4 regions of the Chryseobacterium sp. 1B4 genome follow, and region 2 is predicted to be linked to each of the others. Evidence: riboswitches for the same ligand, from Rfam matches in the RefSeq annotation. Region 2 holds a riboswitch; each other region holds the start of a gene.
What was found. A riboswitch is a leader RNA that binds a small molecule or an ion and turns the genes downstream of it on or off. The one in region 2 is predicted to bind S-adenosylmethionine.
Positions count from the first base shown of each region.

Region 1: another riboswitch for S-adenosylmethionine. It lies ahead of OWR28_RS24765 (TonB-dependent receptor plug domain-containing protein); the one in region 2 lies ahead of OWR28_RS27220 (alpha/beta fold hydrolase).
Region 3: another riboswitch for S-adenosylmethionine. It lies ahead of OWR28_RS21100 (TonB-dependent receptor plug domain-containing protein); the one in region 2 lies ahead of OWR28_RS27220 (alpha/beta fold hydrolase).
Region 4: another riboswitch for S-adenosylmethionine. It lies ahead of OWR28_RS25150 (TonB-dependent receptor plug domain-containing protein); the one in region 2 lies ahead of OWR28_RS27220 (alpha/beta fold hydrolase).

Region 1 is NZ_JAPNUF010000011.1:528,226-532,443, reverse strand. Features, by position in the region: gene OWR28_RS24775 (TonB-dependent receptor domain-containing protein) at 1-937, opposite strand, end outside; gene OWR28_RS24770 (hypothetical protein) at 1,286-1,453, shown strand; gene OWR28_RS24765 (TonB-dependent receptor plug domain-containing protein) at 1,473-2,264, opposite strand; SAM riboswitch class I at 2,357-2,460, opposite strand; gene OWR28_RS24760 (alpha-amylase family glycosyl hydrolase) at 2,722-4,218, opposite strand, start outside.
Region 2 is NZ_JAPNUF010000009.1:202,942-207,159, reverse strand. Features, by position in the region: partial or broken gene OWR28_RS20170 (MGH1-like glycoside hydrolase domain-containing protein) at 1-1,962, opposite strand, end outside; SAM riboswitch class I at 2,150-2,257, shown strand; gene OWR28_RS27220 (alpha/beta fold hydrolase) at 2,318-2,821, shown strand; gene OWR28_RS27215 (homoserine O-acetyltransferase family protein) at 2,713-3,264, shown strand; partial or broken gene OWR28_RS27210 (ACT domain-containing protein) at 3,261-4,218, shown strand, end outside.
Region 3 is NZ_JAPNUF010000009.1:362,293-366,510, forward strand. Features, by position in the region: gene OWR28_RS21090 (SusC/RagA family TonB-linked outer membrane protein) at 1-420, opposite strand, end outside; gene OWR28_RS21095 (hypothetical protein) at 482-1,150, opposite strand; gene OWR28_RS21100 (TonB-dependent receptor plug domain-containing protein) at 1,204-1,641, opposite strand; SAM riboswitch class I at 1,858-1,957, opposite strand; gene OWR28_RS21105 (type II 3-dehydroquinate dehydratase) at 2,203-2,610, shown strand; gene OWR28_RS21110 (hypothetical protein) at 2,681-3,160, shown strand; gene pckA (phosphoenolpyruvate carboxykinase (ATP)) at 3,167-4,218, opposite strand, start outside.
Region 4 is NZ_JAPNUF010000011.1:600,355-604,572, reverse strand. Features, by position in the region: gene OWR28_RS25155 (TonB-dependent receptor domain-containing protein) at 1-2,166, opposite strand, end outside; gene OWR28_RS25150 (TonB-dependent receptor plug domain-containing protein) at 2,111-2,695, opposite strand; SAM-I-IV-variant riboswitch at 2,990-3,087, opposite strand; gene OWR28_RS25145 (outer membrane beta-barrel family protein) at 3,207-4,218, shown strand, end outside.

The DNA.
Region 1 (4,218 bases), on a different contig from region 2:
CATATCCAACACTGATATCAGTAACGACTTTTGGAGAGAACTCCTGCACTTCTCCAAACGGATAGCCATCTCTTATGACTTTGCCAAAATAGGTATTTCTTACGAGAAAATTGAACTTCCCGATTCCGTAATTTAATCCTAATGAAGCTTTTGTTTTGGGAGACAGTGTTTCAATGATATTGATCTGATCCGGGCCAAAAAACTGTTCCTGAGGCGTTCCTAAATTTTCCGGAAAATGGAAATCTGTGATTTTTGTCTCCGTATAATTTCCGGCAAGATTCATATTTAATTTTCCGTTGCCAAGAATCCAGTCATAGGTGACCACTACATCTACCCCTTTTGTTTCTGTATCAATGGCATTGGCGAAAAATCTTCCGCTTTCAACCTTAAACTGATCTAGCCTTGTGTCGGTAATATTACTGGTGATCACAATTCTGTCTTTCACTTTGATCCAGTATCCATCTATAGTGATGGTCAGATTGTTTAAAGGTTTCAGGGTAAATCCGGCACTTGCATTGACTGAAGTTTCCTGCCTGAGCTTATCAAATCCAAGAATTGCTGCGGCTTTGCTATCATTACTAAAGATTCCTTTGGTAACAATTTTCTCGCCGGAAGTAGAAATATCTGCATAGGAGTTATTAAAATACTGCTGCTGAAGGGAAGGAGCCCTGAATCCTGTACCCACAGCTGCTCTTACTGCATAATTTTTTACAAATTCATATCGTACAGCAAGCTTTCCATTCAATGTATTTCCGAAATCTGAATAGTTTTCAAATCTTGCAGCCGCATCAATGTTTAACTTTTTATCCAGATCATAGGAGACATCTGCATATACCGCTGTGGAATGCCTGTCCTTTTTCAGTGCATTATCCGGAGAAAACCCGATAAAGGACTGAGATCCGCCTGCACCAAGCACTGTTGAACCTTCGGTGGCGATATTACCGTTGACATCATACTGGGCATAAGAAGCTTCATCACCAGCTTTGATCTGATATTGTTCAAATCTGAACTCTCCCCGAAGGCAATATTGAAACGGTTTATATTTCTGGAAACATCAAGATTAATGGTGTTTTGTAGGAAGCTGTGTGCTCCGGCGTAGAAACTTGTTGGGGATTTTGCTCCTAATGAAGCATTATTCGTATTGTTTACATTGTAATTGAAAGTATTGCTTCCCAATGTATTACTAAGATCCAGAAGCCAGTCACTGATATTATATTTTGCTCCAACAGCATAAGAAATATCGTATATCTGGGATGCCAGCGTTGCCTGAAACCCATTCGGGTAAATGGATGAAACTACGTTAGATTTTTCACTCGGGAGCCTTCTGAAGCCAAAACCTTTTCCTTCCTTAATGCTGAAACCTCCGAAAGAATACAGTTTAAAATGGTCATTAAAAGGATATTCTGCATTGAAAAATAACTGTCCCTGTCTGATCTGTGCATCCCCGATCTGAAAATTAAAATCGTCACGTGTTAGTCCTCTTTTTGAATTTCTGCATCATCCGCAGCTCTGGCAGCTTTTACGGCTTCATCATCACCTGCAAATTCATAAGCAAAATTATCCCCGAAAATATCCAGATCATGATTTTGTGTTCTTGTTGTTTTCCCTCTGTGGCTTAGCTGCAGTGAAAGATTGATGTAACCGTCTTTCTTTCCTAATGAAGCACCGTAATTCGCTCCTGCCTGATATGTATCGCCATCATTTCTGCCGCTTATACCGTAAGTAAGGCTTGCTGATGCCCCGGCATTCTTTTTAAGAATAATATTGATGACTCCTGCAATGGCATCAGATCCGTACTGTGCGGCTGCCCCGTCTCTCAGAACTTCAATTCTGTCAATGGCAATCACCGGAATGGTACTTAGATCTGTTCCCACCGAACCATTCCCTACTGTATTCTGATAATTTACCAAAGATGTTGTATGTCTTCTTTTTCCGTTCAGCAATACCAGAACCTGATCCGGACCCATTCCTCTTAAGGTAACAGGGTCAATATGCTCTGTGCCGTCTGAAGCGGATTGCCTTACTGCATTAAATGACGGAATCACATAGTTCAGCAGATCCTGGGCAGTCATTTGCGGAGCACTCTTCTGAATTTTGTCGATATTAATAACATCTACCGGAACCGGTGTCTCCAGCTTTGTCCTTTTGACATTACGGTTTCCAACAATGATAATATCTTCAATTTCTTTCTCTTTATTCCCGCTCTCCTGAGCAGCCACCCAGATTGCTCCAAGCAATAATACAGCTGTACTTATTTTTTTCATTTTGTTCTTCCCAATTGATCATAACTTATCCGGCGGTTTTTTCCGCAGATACATAAGACTTCAAGAAATGGGATTCATATAGGCAGTCATTTCACTTATCTTCCCTCGGGTTGGAATTAGCACCTTCGCACTTCCGGAACCGTGCAGGTTGCTAAGGTTTCACCGGGCCAAATCCCTCCACCTTTCTTGATAAATCTACTGCAAAAGTAGACTATTTTTTTAAATGAACAAAAAAGGCAGATCTGCTGTCTGCAAATCTGCCTTTATTTTATAGAAATTGTTTAAACTTTTATTTTTGAACCATTAGTAATAAGAGTTTAAGAGTATTAAGACAAGCTTGGCTTTAAGCTTAAAAATCAGAATGATTCACCTTAACTATACTTTATTTCTCAAATCCTTCTTAATGGTTTTAATAAATCAACATTTTTATCAGTCTAAACAACTTCATAATCTGTTTTTATTTAATCATCATCTTTTGAATGGCGGTTCCTGTGTCTGACTTCAGCTGTACCAGATAGGTTCCTGCCGGATAGTTCACTTTCACTTCATAGGTTCCGGCTTCTTTATCCAGTTTGAATGAATTCAACCTTTTACCGGTCATATCAAAAATGGAAATTTCCCCGTTTTTCACTTTATTAAAAATTAATTTTGCCGTTCCGTTTTGTACCGGATTATCCGCAATCCGAAGCGATAGTTTGTTGTCTGCATTTACATCTGCTGCAGACAAAGCACCTGCATAATTTCCAAAGATTCTGAATTCTCCCGGCTGCAAAGTAATCGGAGCCGTTGTAGAAGCCACATCCGAAATACTGTCATCCATAAGGTTCTGCCATTGGCCTGTATAAGGAAAATAAGGAACCACATTTTGTGCAGAAGTTGTATAATTGGCCAATACCACCACATTCTTTATTCCTGTAGTAATAGCTGTATCGTAAAGGTAAATTCTGGTGATGAGCCCATTAGGGTCATTCGTAAGGTTATTGGACTCTATGCTGTATGTTTTGGTTTTGAAAATCTGATGGGCATTTCTGATGGTAATGATTTTTGCCCATGTATCATATACTGCTTTTCTGCTTGCATTGGTATCATATCCCAGCGTGAATGCGACAGGTTTCTCATCGGTTCTGCAACCACTGTTGATGGTACCGTCCGCACATCTGTTAATACTGAATTCATAGCCTAATTCTCCAAACTGCCAGATCATTTTCGGGCCGGGAATGGTAAAGAAAGTTGCACCGAAAGTTTTCATTCGGTCAAGAGCAGTATTCAGGTTTTTAACATCATAACTTCCGTTTACTGCACCGTAAGCAAGGTTTTTAAACATCAGCCTTTCCTCATCATGACTTTCTCCGTAGCCTACAGCACTCATGTTGGTAAAACCGTGAAGGCTGTGGTTCATACGGTCATAATTGCTGTTTTCCTTATATCCCATCGTATTCTGGTTATAAGGATCTGTCTGTTTATTCCAAAGCATAACACCTTTTCCTTCTGCTATTCTGTAGTTGGCCCACTGCTGTTCTTCCGCATCTGTTCCCAGGTGTTCAAAAATCATGTATGAATTCGGATCGATTGCCCACTGTCTGTCTGCATAATGTTTCATAATATCTACTCTGTCCTGCTGATAGGCATTGGTGCAGGTTTCATCATTTTCAGAACAGCTCTGAGTGAATCCTTTGGTTAAATCCCAGCGGAATCCGTCTATGTGATATTCTGTCAGCCATTGTTGAAGGCATCTTTCAACGTAATATTGCGTTGAAGGGCTTGTATGGTTAAAGTCATTGAATACATTGTATGAATGTTTCGGAACCTGATTAAAGTAAGGATTGTCCGGAGCTACATTTCCATAACCGTCGCCATCCGGATCTATATTCCAAAGTCTCACCAAAGGTGAACGTCCTGTAGCATGATTAAATGCGACATCGAGAATTACTGCAATTCCGTTCTGATGGCACAG
Region 2 (4,218 bases):
TCTGCTTCTGAAATTCGGCATCTTTTCCAGTAGACGGTGGTCTACAATCTCAACAGCAAACATGGGGATTAAGCCAACAATACTTCTTAATCTTAAAGAAACACTGTCTCCGTTTCCAAGCTGCAATACATCATAAAAATCCGTCTTCCTCATTCCACAGACCTTTCGTTCCTTCACCCAGATTTTCCATCGCTTCAGCGATGTAAAGATAATGTTCAAAAAACTTGATGGCCATATCCTCATACACCTGGTAATACTGGGCAAGTTCCATCGCAATACGCATCATATTCAATGCATACATGGCCATCCAGCTGGTTCCGTCTGCCTGTTCAAGATGCTGGCCGTCTTTTAAAACCATATTGCGGTCAAAAGCCCCGATATTATCAAGACCAAGGAAACCGCCTCCGAAAATATTTTTCCCGTTTTTATCCTTTCGGTTCACCCACCATGTAAAATTAAGGAGCAGCTTCTGGAAAACTTTCTCTAAGAATAATAAATCCGGTTTTCCGTTGTTCTTTTCATCAATCTTAAAAACACGGAAGCATGACCATGCATGCACAGGCGGATTCACATCACTCATATTCCACTCATAAGCGGGAAGCTGTCCGTTAGGGTGCATGTACCATTCTTTCGTAAGTAATAACAGCTGCCCTTTGGCAAACTCCGCATCAATGATGGAAAAAGGGACGCAGTGAAATGCCAGATCCCATGTGGCATACCACGGATATTCCCATTTATCAGGCATGGAAATAATATCTTTATTATGAAGATGATTCCATTCCGTATTTCTTACATATTCACTAAAGTTTCTTGGCGCTTCAAAGTTCGGATCACCTTTCAGCCATTTCCCGATATTATAATGATAGAACTGTTTGTTCCAGAGAAGTCCGGCAAATGCCTGTCGCTGCACATTTCTTTCATCTTCATTCACGGTATCGCTCTGAATCTCCTGATAAAACTCTTCAGCTTCAGCCTTTCGGGTATTGAAAATTTCATCAAATTTTTCAAAAGGTTCATCGTTTTCTTCAGGACATAACCTGAATTCAAAAACTTTTGATTCACCTGCAGCCACAACTTCATCAATGAGAAAAGATGCTTTGGTTCCTCTTTTTTCAGGATTTACAGTGTCTCGTCCGTGAATTATAAAATCATTGATTCCGTCTTTAAAATAAGAATTATCTGTTTTAGGAGTACCGTAAAGTTTTGGAGTATTTGTTTCGTTTTCACAGAATACACTTTGTGCATTTGTATTTCTGGAATACAGTTTTTTAATTGAAATACTGTCGTGGCCAATGGTAATACTTCCATCCTGAGAAGCACTCAGCTCTGCCTTGTAGGTATTATATCCCCATTTCCAATTGTTTCTGAACCATGCAGTTGGTGCCACCACAATAGGAGCTTCATGCTGGCTTCGGTTGCAGACTGTCACTCTGGTCAGAATATCATTGTGATCAGCTTTACAGTATTCAATAAAAATATCGAAATACTCATCATTATCAAAAATCCCGGTATCGAAAAGCTCATATTCCGGTTCTTTTTTACTGCGCTTTCCATTCTCAATAAGAATATCATCATACGGAAACTCATTGATCGGATATTTATACACCATCTTCATATAGCTGTGAGTAGGTGTATTATCCAGATAATAAAAGATTTCTTTAATGTCTTCTCCATGATTTCCCTGAGGGTTGCTCAATCCGAAGAACCTTTCTTTTACCATTTTATCTTTTTGTTCCAGAATGAAAAAGCAAAGCATAAAAGCTGCTTTACATCAGAAATTCCGGCAATCCCTTCTTCACCCCAGCGGTAGGCATAGCTTTCTGCATTATTATGATTGGTAAAATTCCAGGCATTCCCGTTCGGGCTATAATCTTCGCGTACATTTCCCCACTGCCGGTTGCTTACATAAGGTCCCCAGTTTTTCCATTTGGTATCTTGTAATCTTTCTTTTTCGGCGGTCATATGTCATCATTTTTCCATACGAAGTTAGTTTTTTTGAGAAGTAATTCCAATTTTTTTCATCTGAATAATTATTAATATGGCGTTGAAATGCTTGTATTTAAGGGCTTTTTTAAATATTAAAATAATTTTTTTTGAAATTAAAAGAAAAGAACTACCTTTGCACCATTCGTTCATTCAAATATTGAAAATGTTATCAAGAAAGGTTGAGGGATTAGACCCTGTGAAACCTTAGCAACCCTTTGCGCAAGTAAAGAAGGTGCTACGTTCTACCAAAATAATTTTGGACAGATAACTTACTGAAGTTCTTTTCAGCCATTTCCTGTGGCATTTTCAATTGTATTTAAATATAATAGAATTGAAAACAGAACTAAACTATATTAATCTTACGTATCAAACAAATTCCCAAAAGGAATACCATATCCCGTTAAGCTATCAGCTTTTTGGGAAAGATCTGTTTACAGCCCCTGTCATCTTAATCAACCATGCCCTTACCGGAAATTCAAATGTATCCGGAGAGAAAGGCTGGTGGAAGCAGCTGGTAGGAGAAAATCAGATTGTTGATACCGATCAATACACAGTTCTGTGTTTCAATATACCCGGAAACGGTTATGACAATTTTTTAATTAAAAACTATGAAGACTTTACTCCTTCAGATATCGCTGCGATATTTCTGAAAGGGCTTGAAGCTTTACAGATCAAAAAACTATATGCCATTATCGGGGGCTCTCTGGGGGAGGAATCGCCTGGGAAATGCTTGCACAGCAGCCGGATCTTGCAGAGATATTTATTCCCATTGCCTGCGATTACAGAACGCACGACTGGCTTCATGCGCAATGTCTGGTTCAGAAATTCCTATTAAATGATAAAGAAGAACCATTACAGAAAGCAAGAATTCATGCCATGTTGTGTTACAGAACACCGCAGTCACTCAATGAAAGATTTCAAAACCAATATAACCAGGAAAAACAACGCCTGGAATCAGAAGACTGGTTGGTTTATCATGGTAATGCTCTAAACGAAAGGTTTAGTTTACAAGCTTACAAACTGATGAACCATCTCCTGATGAATATAAATGCTGATGAACCATCTCTGGAAACCATACAGGCACGAATGCACATGATCTCCGTAGATTCAGACTTATTTTTTCCGGCTTCTGAGATCCGGATGTGTTTTGAAAACTTGAAAGAGAAAAATAAGAATGTTTCTTATCACGAGATCCAATCTATACACGGGCATGATGCCTTCCTAATGGAATATCAACAATTAAATAATATCATAAAAAACATTTTACAGGAGAAATGAAAAATGCTAACGAAATAAAATTTTTGAAGAACAGATCAATCGTCAAGTTTGAAGGAGAAGATTTTCTGGGAGAAATCGGGATTGACGGACGAATTTTTAAAGCACTTACCTTAGCGCGTATCAGTGTAGGAGTAATCTCTCAACAAGCGGTAGAAAACGGAATTTCTATCCTGGTTCATGAAAATGATGCAGAGAAAGCAGTCGCTTGTCTTATCGATGAATTCGAAGCGGAAAGAAAATCAGGAAAAGTTTCCCAGATCTATAGTATTAATAATGTTTCCGTGATCGGTTTTGTAGCGGAAGATTTCAATAAGGTCTTTGCTGAGCTGGCAAGAAACAATGTTTTCCCGTTGCTTTTAAACCAGGTGGCAGGAGAAAACAGAATTAATATCGTAGTGACTTCTTCCCAGGATGAAAAAACAAGAAATATCATAGAATCTGAAATTTTCAAAAAGCCAAAGACGGTTCATCTGGCAATCATTGGTCACGGAAACGTAGGAAAGACCCTGATAGAGCAGGTACTTGAATCTGCAGAAGAAATTAAAAAGCGTAAAAAAATAGACCTTAAAGTAGTTGCAGTAGCCAATTCAAAGAAAATTGCCTTCAACAAAAAGGATTTGATGCCAATTGGGGTGATGAGGTTTTAACCGCTGAGCATCCATCGAATGTAGAAGAGTTAATCAATTTCTCCAACGAAAATCAACTCGAGAACCTGATCGTTGTGGATAACACGGCAAGCAAAGACTTTGTCAAGAATTATCATGCCCTGGCAGAAAACGGTTTCGATCTGGTTTCTTCCAACAAAATTTTCAATACCCTTCCGATAGAAGAATACAGAAAACTAAGATATACGTTGAACAAAAATAACAGACGTTATCTGTATGAAACTAATGTTGGTGCAGGATTACCGTTAATTGATACCATCAAATTATTACACCTTTCAGGAGAAAACAT
Region 3 (4,218 bases), 160 kb from region 2:
GAATTCTTCATTGGATATTTTCCATGAACCGCCAACAGACCAGAATCTTCCCCATCTGTTATCTTTTGCAAATCTTGAAGAACTGTCTGCTCTTCCTGATGCTGAAATGAAGTAAGTATTATTATAATCATACTCTACTTTTCCAAGGAAACTCAATAAGCTTAATTTATTGCTGTTTCCACTGAAACTTCCCAGCAGTGATGCAGCGTCCGGCTCATAGTAATAAGGCAATGAAAACTGGCTTCTTGTTCCGGAAATTGTCTGATAATCGTACTTATAAAATTCCTGTCCTGCTAACGCGTTAATGTGATGCTTTCCAAACTTTTTATCATAGGTCAGAATATTGCTGGTTGTATACGAAAGCGTTCTGGTATTCGTTTTCGTTACCGAACCTCCAATTTCTGCTCCTGGCCAAGCAATGGATTTGAATAATAATGTCCGTTATAATTCACAAGATCAACAGAAAAACTCGTTTTGAATTTCAGCTCCGGTAAAAAGTGAATTCCATGAATCCTTTTCCTGAAAAGTTATCTTCTTTATTTTCGTTTTTATCTAACGGAAGGGTTGCAGCCGCATTTTGATTCTGTAAAGCATTCGTAGGCCTGTATTTTCCAAAATCATAAACCGGATTTCCATCAGCACCCAAAACGTAGGTTCCATCCGCATTCCTTTCATAATAAGGATAGAATGAAGGAATGAATCTTGCTGCATTGATGATATTACTGGCCTTGGAATCCGAAGAAGTAGGTGCCTGCTGAATACTGTTGGTATAGCTTAAGTTTACTCCAACATTCAACCATTTCTTAACTTCAGAATTAATTTTCAGCCTGGTATTATATCTTTTAAAGCCAGATTCAATAGCCATCCCTTTGTCATCCAGATAACCAAGGGAAAAGAAGTAATTGCTTTTCTCACTTCCTCCGCTGATATCAAGATCCACCTGGTTTCTTGATGCTACTCTCTGTAAAATATCTCTCCAGTCATCATTCCAGAGTGGTGATGCACCCGATAATAATTTTCCATCGGTTCCTACAGGTTTCGGATAAGCTGTCCCGTATGGATTGATCCCAAGGGTTGAAACGAGATTATCTGTAGCCATCTGAGCTGCCTGCTGGGAAGAAACTTTCCCGGACTGATATCCGTTTCTCAACGCCTCCCAATATAATTGAAAATACTGATCGGTATTGACCTGCTCGTAATCTTTTACTGCTCTTCCGGAGAAACCCTGGCTGATATTAAAATTAACTTTGGCTTCTCCTTTTTTCCTGATTTTGTGGTAATAATGATAATCCCGTTTGCTCCTCTTGAACCATACAGAGCACTTGCTGTTGCATCTTTCAGAACACTTATAGATTCGATATCGCTCGGACTGATAGAATTCAGGTTACCGTCAAAAGGAATTCCATCCACTACATATAATGGATCGCTGGAAGCACTTATTGAACCAATTCCTCTGATTCGGATGGTTGAAACAGCACCCGGCTGGCCAGATGCACTTGTCGTCTGAATCCCCGCTACCTGCCCTTCCAATGCTTTGGTAATGTTGGTAACAGGTCTGTTATTGATCTTATCACTGGAAATTGTCGCCACAGAACCGGTATAGCTGTTTCTTTTTGCTTTTCCATACGCTACCACTACCACTTCATCAATCTCCTTTTCATGAAGGCTGTCTTTTTTGGGGTTTGAATTCTGCGCATTTACATTAGCTACTCCTAAAAAATGCAGCTACCGGAGGCATCCATATTTTAGAATTGAATAAATTTTTGCTAATCATAATCAATTTTATTTATCATATATTAAAAATTTACCCTTTGCAGAAAAGTCAGCAAAGGGCATCGATAAATACGATAAACCAAATGCTTATTTTTCCTTAAAAGGCTGAATGTAACACCTTGCCCCCACGGGTAGGTTGTTAAGATTTCACAGGGTCAGTTCCCTCCATCTTTCTTTATAAGCCGATCGAAATATGGTTGCAAAGCTAAAAACTTTTAGTCTACAAAACAAGTAGACTTATCATTTTTTCATGATAAATTTTCAATAATTAACATAAAATTTTAATAAAACTCAATACAATAAGGAGTTACAAACGTTACATTATTTTTAAACATGACAAATATCATTACTAATAACTCAATGACATAAAAATCCAGCACAGTTTAATTTCTATGTGATTTTATTGGAAAAACTTTTTAATTTTATAGTATGAAAGTTTTAATTATAAACGGACCAAACCTTAACCTTTTAGGTACCAGGGAACCGGAAATCTATGGAAGCGTTTCTATGGAGAGTTATTTGGAAATTTTAAAATCCGAGTTTCATTCTCACGAATTAAAATATTATCAGTCGAATATTGAAGGGGAACTTATCAACAGGCTTCAGGAAGGTGATTTTGATGCAGTAGTAATTAATCCGGGAGCTTATACTCATTATTCTTATGCCATTGCGGATTGTTTAAAAAATATCCGAAAGCCTAAAATCGAAGTTCACATCAGTAATATCTACAAAAGAGAAGAGTTCAGACAGAAATCTGTAACAGCAGCCAATACAGATGCGGTTTTATCAGGTTTTGGAATGGATGGATACAGATTGGCTTTATTGAGCTTGAAGTAATTTTTAGCTTATATTCCGCTTCAGACCGTACGGATCCTTACAGATAATTATGCATACAGGAGAATAATTTATGAATATAAAGGATAAGATTTACTGTAAAAATATTGGGATATATTCCGGGCAATTAACGAAAAGAAAATCTTATATCGTTGAAGAAACAAATGATGAAAATATAAGAATCTGGAATGATGAAGGAAAACTGAGATGGTATTCTGATTTTTATTTTAGTTTAAACAATGAACCAGAAATAACTTCTATTCATATTGATGATGAAATAGAGGATACTGAATCTGATGCTATAGAAGTCACCATTGAACTTTCCAATAAAGAAAAATATTGGCTGACTTTCACTACTCCAAAGTATTTAGAGAAAATATTGGATGAAGAATCTTACTTTTCTTCAAGACATTTTATGATCATAAAAAATCTAAGCGAAGAATTAATTAAATCAACAATCCATAAACTGGATGAACAAAATGAATTGATTAAGAGCTGTAAAAAATTTAATCAAAAAGCCTCATCAGTGATGAGGCTTTTTGATGCTTATTGATAACTTTTAAATAGTCTGTTCCTGCAATTGAGGTCCTGAAGCAACTAACTTCTTCCCTTCTTCTGTACCACAGTACTGTTCAAAGTTTTTAATATATCTTGAAGCAAGATCTTTTGCTTTTTCTTCCCATTCTGAAGCATTTTCATAAGTATCTCTAGGATCCAGGATACCTGTAGAAACATTTGGCAATTCAGTAGGAATTTCAAGGTTCATGATCGGAACCTGAGTTTTAGGAGCATTGTCAATAGAACCGTCAATGATTGCATCGATAATTGCTCTTGTATCTTTCAGAGAAATTCTCTTTCCGGTACCATTCCAACCTGTATTTACCAAATAGGCTTTAGCACCATGTTCCTTCATTTTACCGATCAGTGTTTTAGAATACATCGTCGGGTGTAATGTAAGAAACGCTTCACCAAATGCAGGAGAGAAAGATGGTTCTGGTTCTGTAATTCCTCTTTCTGTTCCGGCTAATTTAGACGTATATCCGCAAAGGAAGTGGTACTGAGCCTGATCTTCATTCAGGATAGAAACCGGAGGAAGTACTCCGAATGCATCTGCTGAAAGGTAAACAATCTTCTTAGCGTGACCTGCTTTAGAAGGTAATACAATTTTGTTGATATGATAGATTGGATAAGAAACTCTTGTGTTCTCAGTGATTGATCCGTCTGTATAATCTGCTACTCCATTGTTCACCACAACATTTTCAAGAAGTGCATCTCTCTTGATGGCAGCGAAGATATCCGGTTCTTTTTCTGCAGATAAGTCGATAACTTTAGCGTAGCATCCGCCTTCATAGTTGAATACTCCGTTGTTATCCCATCCGTGTTCGTCGTCACCGATAAGGTATCTCTTAGGATCTGCTGACAGAGTAGTTTTCCCTGTCCCTGAAAGACCAAAGAATAAAGCAACATCACCTTTTTCTCCTACGTTGGCAGAACAGTGCATTGAAGCCATACCCTTTAATGGAAGATAGTAGTTCATCATTGCGAACATTCCTTTCTTCATCTCACCTCCGTACCATGTTCCTCCGATGATCTGTAGTTTTTCAGTAAGGT
Region 4 (4,218 bases), on a different contig from region 2:
ATACTGGGAAACCTGTCTGGAATACACAAACTGGTTATCTGCTGTTAATGAACTTATGGCAGGGCTTTTAGAAGGTAATATATTTAAGATATTATTGCTTCCTACTGTTGCTGAAATATTTTTATTAAAGCTATAACCTACAGATAAATCTGTTACCAAACGGCTGTTAAGGACGAAATGCTCGGTACTTCCCGTTATTCCGTCAAAGTTGGCATCTACCACATCTGCATCGGTCACTTTACCAAAGAAAGAATTACGCAGTACGAAAGTAAAGCCGGAAACTCTTACTGTGTTACCCAATGTGGCTTTTACACGGGGTACAGCTTCTTCAAAATAGATTCTGTTGGGTTCCGAGAAATAATTATTAATCTGGCTTACCAGTTTAGGAGACGCATGGATGTCCCCGATTCTTTTGGTTTGATTAAAGTTGATTCCCAGGTTATTCTCCAAACTAACCGCTGATGAGATTTTTGAGTTCTGGGAAATGGTAATATCCAGACCTTTCGTCTGAGAATCCACTGCATTGGCAAAGAAATTGGCAGCGCTTGCCCTTGCCAGATCAAAAGCATCCTGTAGAACGGCCTGATCTGAACCAGGAGAGAAACTACCATCAGGGCGGTAGAAAAGATCGGTCAGTACTACCCTGTCTTTAATCCTGATTAAATAAGCATCTGCTGTGAAAGTCAGGTTTAAGGCCGGAACCTTCCATGTAATTCCTGTGCTGTAGGATTGTGAGGTTTCCTGTTTTAATTTTGGAATCCCTAATGCCTGTGCAGCCTCAGAATTATTTCTGAAAGTACCCACCTGGGTTGTTTTTCCCTGCTGAATCAACGTAGAAGTAGAGCTGTAATAAATTTGTGCCAGTGAAGGCGCTCTGAACCCCGTAGAAACAGCACCTCTCCAATTGAGATTGGAAGCCAGCTTTACATTGGTTGCCACCTTATAATTGAATGTAGATCCGAAGTCTGAATAATTTTCATACCGTACAGCTCCTTCCAACAGCCATCGGTCTGTAATTTCCAGTTCTGTATCAAAATAAGCCGCAATACTGTTTCTGTTCCCGGAAACTGCATTTTCAGGACTGAATCCCGGAAAAACCTGAGCTCCGGCAGGTCTTACATGTCCAAAAAAATCGGTTACTTTTTCATTTTCAGGGGTTTTCGCTGTCACTACCCGGCCATAGATATCATAAGAAGCATAAGAGTTTTCTTTTCCGGCATTTACTTTATAATTCTCGTGTCGGTATTCACCTCCAAAGGCAATGTTCAATCCTTTCAGGACATCATATTTTTTAGAGAAATCCAGGTTGACTGTGTTTTGTGAAAATTCAGAACCTCCGGCATCAAAAGTCCTTGGAGAACCGTCTGTAAGCGAAGCATTAAAAGTATTGACAACGCCAAAGCCAAAAACGTTTTTCCCAAATGTATTACTGAAATCGATATTCCAGCCATCCCATTTTCCTTTGATTCCGGCAGCAAGGGAATAATCGTTCACAGTGGCTTCAATCTGCGGAAGATACCCGTTGGGTGTAACAGCATTGATGTTTCTTTCATTGTTCGGAAGCCTGTAAAATCCTCCGGCATTCCCAAGACGATAGCTGTAACCTCCAAATGAATAAACTTTCCATTCTTCATTAACAGGAATTTCAGAGTTGAAAAAAAGCTGCCCTGACTGCAGTTTGGATTGCCCGGCTCTCAGGCTGAAATCCTTTCTCTCCAGCCCTCTGTAATTAAGTTCCTGAGAGGTAAAATCTTTGCCCAGTATATTCTGAAGATCAGAAATACTGTTTGCCCCTGAGATCTGAGTTTGAAAATCATTCCCAAAATAATCTACCTTAGTCGCATATTGCTTAATGGTATTGATAATCTGCTGAGTATTGGAAGTATTGGTAATATTTTTATATAACCCATCAATATTAACGCCATCCTGTAATGCTCTGTAATTAATTGCGTTATAGGCATTGAAGATATCACCTTCCCGCACTCCGGCTCTGGAATAAGGATCACGGTATTGGGCAGAACCTGTCACATTAAAAAATCCGGTTTTCCCTATTTTAGCTCCGTAATTAAGATCTACGGAAATAGTCTGCCCATCTGCTCCGCCGGAGAAATTATTGGTAACGGGAGAAGCATATCCTCCTAAAAATACCTGCCCTGAAAGTCCCAATCTTTTTCAGCCCAAGGTTTATTACTCCTGCAATTGCATCAGAACCATACTGGGCAGCAGCTCCGTCCCTTAAAACCTCTATTTTTTCCAATGCAAAGGCAGGAATAGCATTAAGGTCGGTTCCCACAGAACCTCTTCCCGGCGTAAGGGTAACATTTATCAGTGAAGACTGGTATCTTCTTTTTCCGTTTACCAGAACCAAAACCTGATCCGGACCAAGTCCTCTCAGGAGCGCAGGATCTACAAAATCGGTTCCGTCATTAACGGTGTGAGAGGTGGATGAGAATGAGGGTACAATATAATTTAAGGCCTGACTGATACTGTTAGACGGGCTTTGTTTTAAAATTTTTGAGATATTAATGATATCTACCGGAACGGGGGTCTCCGTCAATGATCTTCCGGAACCCCGTGATCCAAGGATGACCACATCATCTATTTTCTTAGATTGTAAGGTATCCGTCTGTGCATAGTAAAATGTGGAGATAAGTGCGACAGAAGGAACAAAGAATCTTTTTTTGAAATTATGCATGTTTGTTGTGTACTTTTTGTTGATAAAATTGTTTTTTAAGCAATACAAATCCTGTAACCCTAAATTGTAAGGTTACCACAGAATCCGAAATGTTTGTATTATTTTTTAGAAAAAGAAAAGGCTAGAAACAACAACACATGCGCATGTAGAAATGGCATGAGAACATATCAGAATAATGAAGGTTCACTTCATGATCTGAAGAATAAAAAATTACTGATGTTGGGTGATTTCCCTTGTCTTTAAACATTTGATTTTAACTTTAAAACAAAAATTCAAGATGGGAGTAATGATAGAATGATAAACATTTTTTCCGGAAGATCCGGCTTATCGATTGCAGCACCTTGCTTGTTTTTGCAGGTTGCTATCCCATCTAGAGATTCTTGATAATTACCTGGCAAAGATATAATTATTTCGGAAATAAAAAAATATTTAGTCTAAATTTTCGGTTTTCAAACATTTACCGTAACAAATGATCTTTTTCTGCGTCTAACCGGATAACAGTAAAACCATTATGAAAAAAACAATTTTCGCTTTATCCTTACTAGGCTCTGTTTTTGTTTTTTCGCAGGAAAAAAATAATAAACCTCAGGAAAAGCAAATTGAAGGCGTAGTCATTACCAAAACTAAAAAGGCCGTTGAACAAAAAGCAGACCGAACTATTTTCGATTTTTCTGAGCAGCCTCAGCTGAATAACGGAAACGTTCTGGAAGGAATAAAAAAACTTCCGGGGCTTGTATCTACCGATATCGCAGGAATGATGTATCAGGGGAAAATGCTGGAAGTGTACCTTAACGGAAGACCTCTGAACATTACCTCAAATGAATTGAATTCTTTTCTGGAAGGTATGCCCGCCAACTCTGTAGAAAGAATTGAAGTGATCACCCAGCCAGGTGCCGAATTTCCAGCTACTTCCGGAGGTGCGATCATGAATATCATCACCAATAAAAATGCAAATAAATATTTAACGGCTACTTATTCAGGGAATTATTCTTTCACGAATTATGACCAATACAGAAGCAGAACTACGAATTCCGTTAATTTAAATGCAAGAAATAAATATTTCGGATGGCAGCTTAATGTTGGGCAGAATTACCGTGAAAGTATGCTGAACGGCCAGCAGGATGAGCTTTTAAACAGCCATACCGACAGATACGGGCGCGGATATTTTGCAAAATCCGGGTTAACTTTTGATCTGGGGCAGGACAGATTATTATTAAACTACGATATTTATCACAACAATAACGACAACTACACTTTAAGCAACGGCCACGGAGATTTGCCTTTCAGGAGAAATCCGGAGGATTTAAAAGAGGCTTTTTATACTTCTTCAGATGTTGCCCATACCAATACCCTGAGACAGGAGGCCGTTGTAACCTATCAGAAGCGTTTTGCTGACAAATCTCAAAAACTGGACTTCCAGTTTGGCTATACAAGATCAGACAGCAAGTTTTCCCAGGATAATTACTTCCAGGATGGGACATTTGTAGCTTATCCCACGGAGCCTCTTGATAGCCCTACCAATG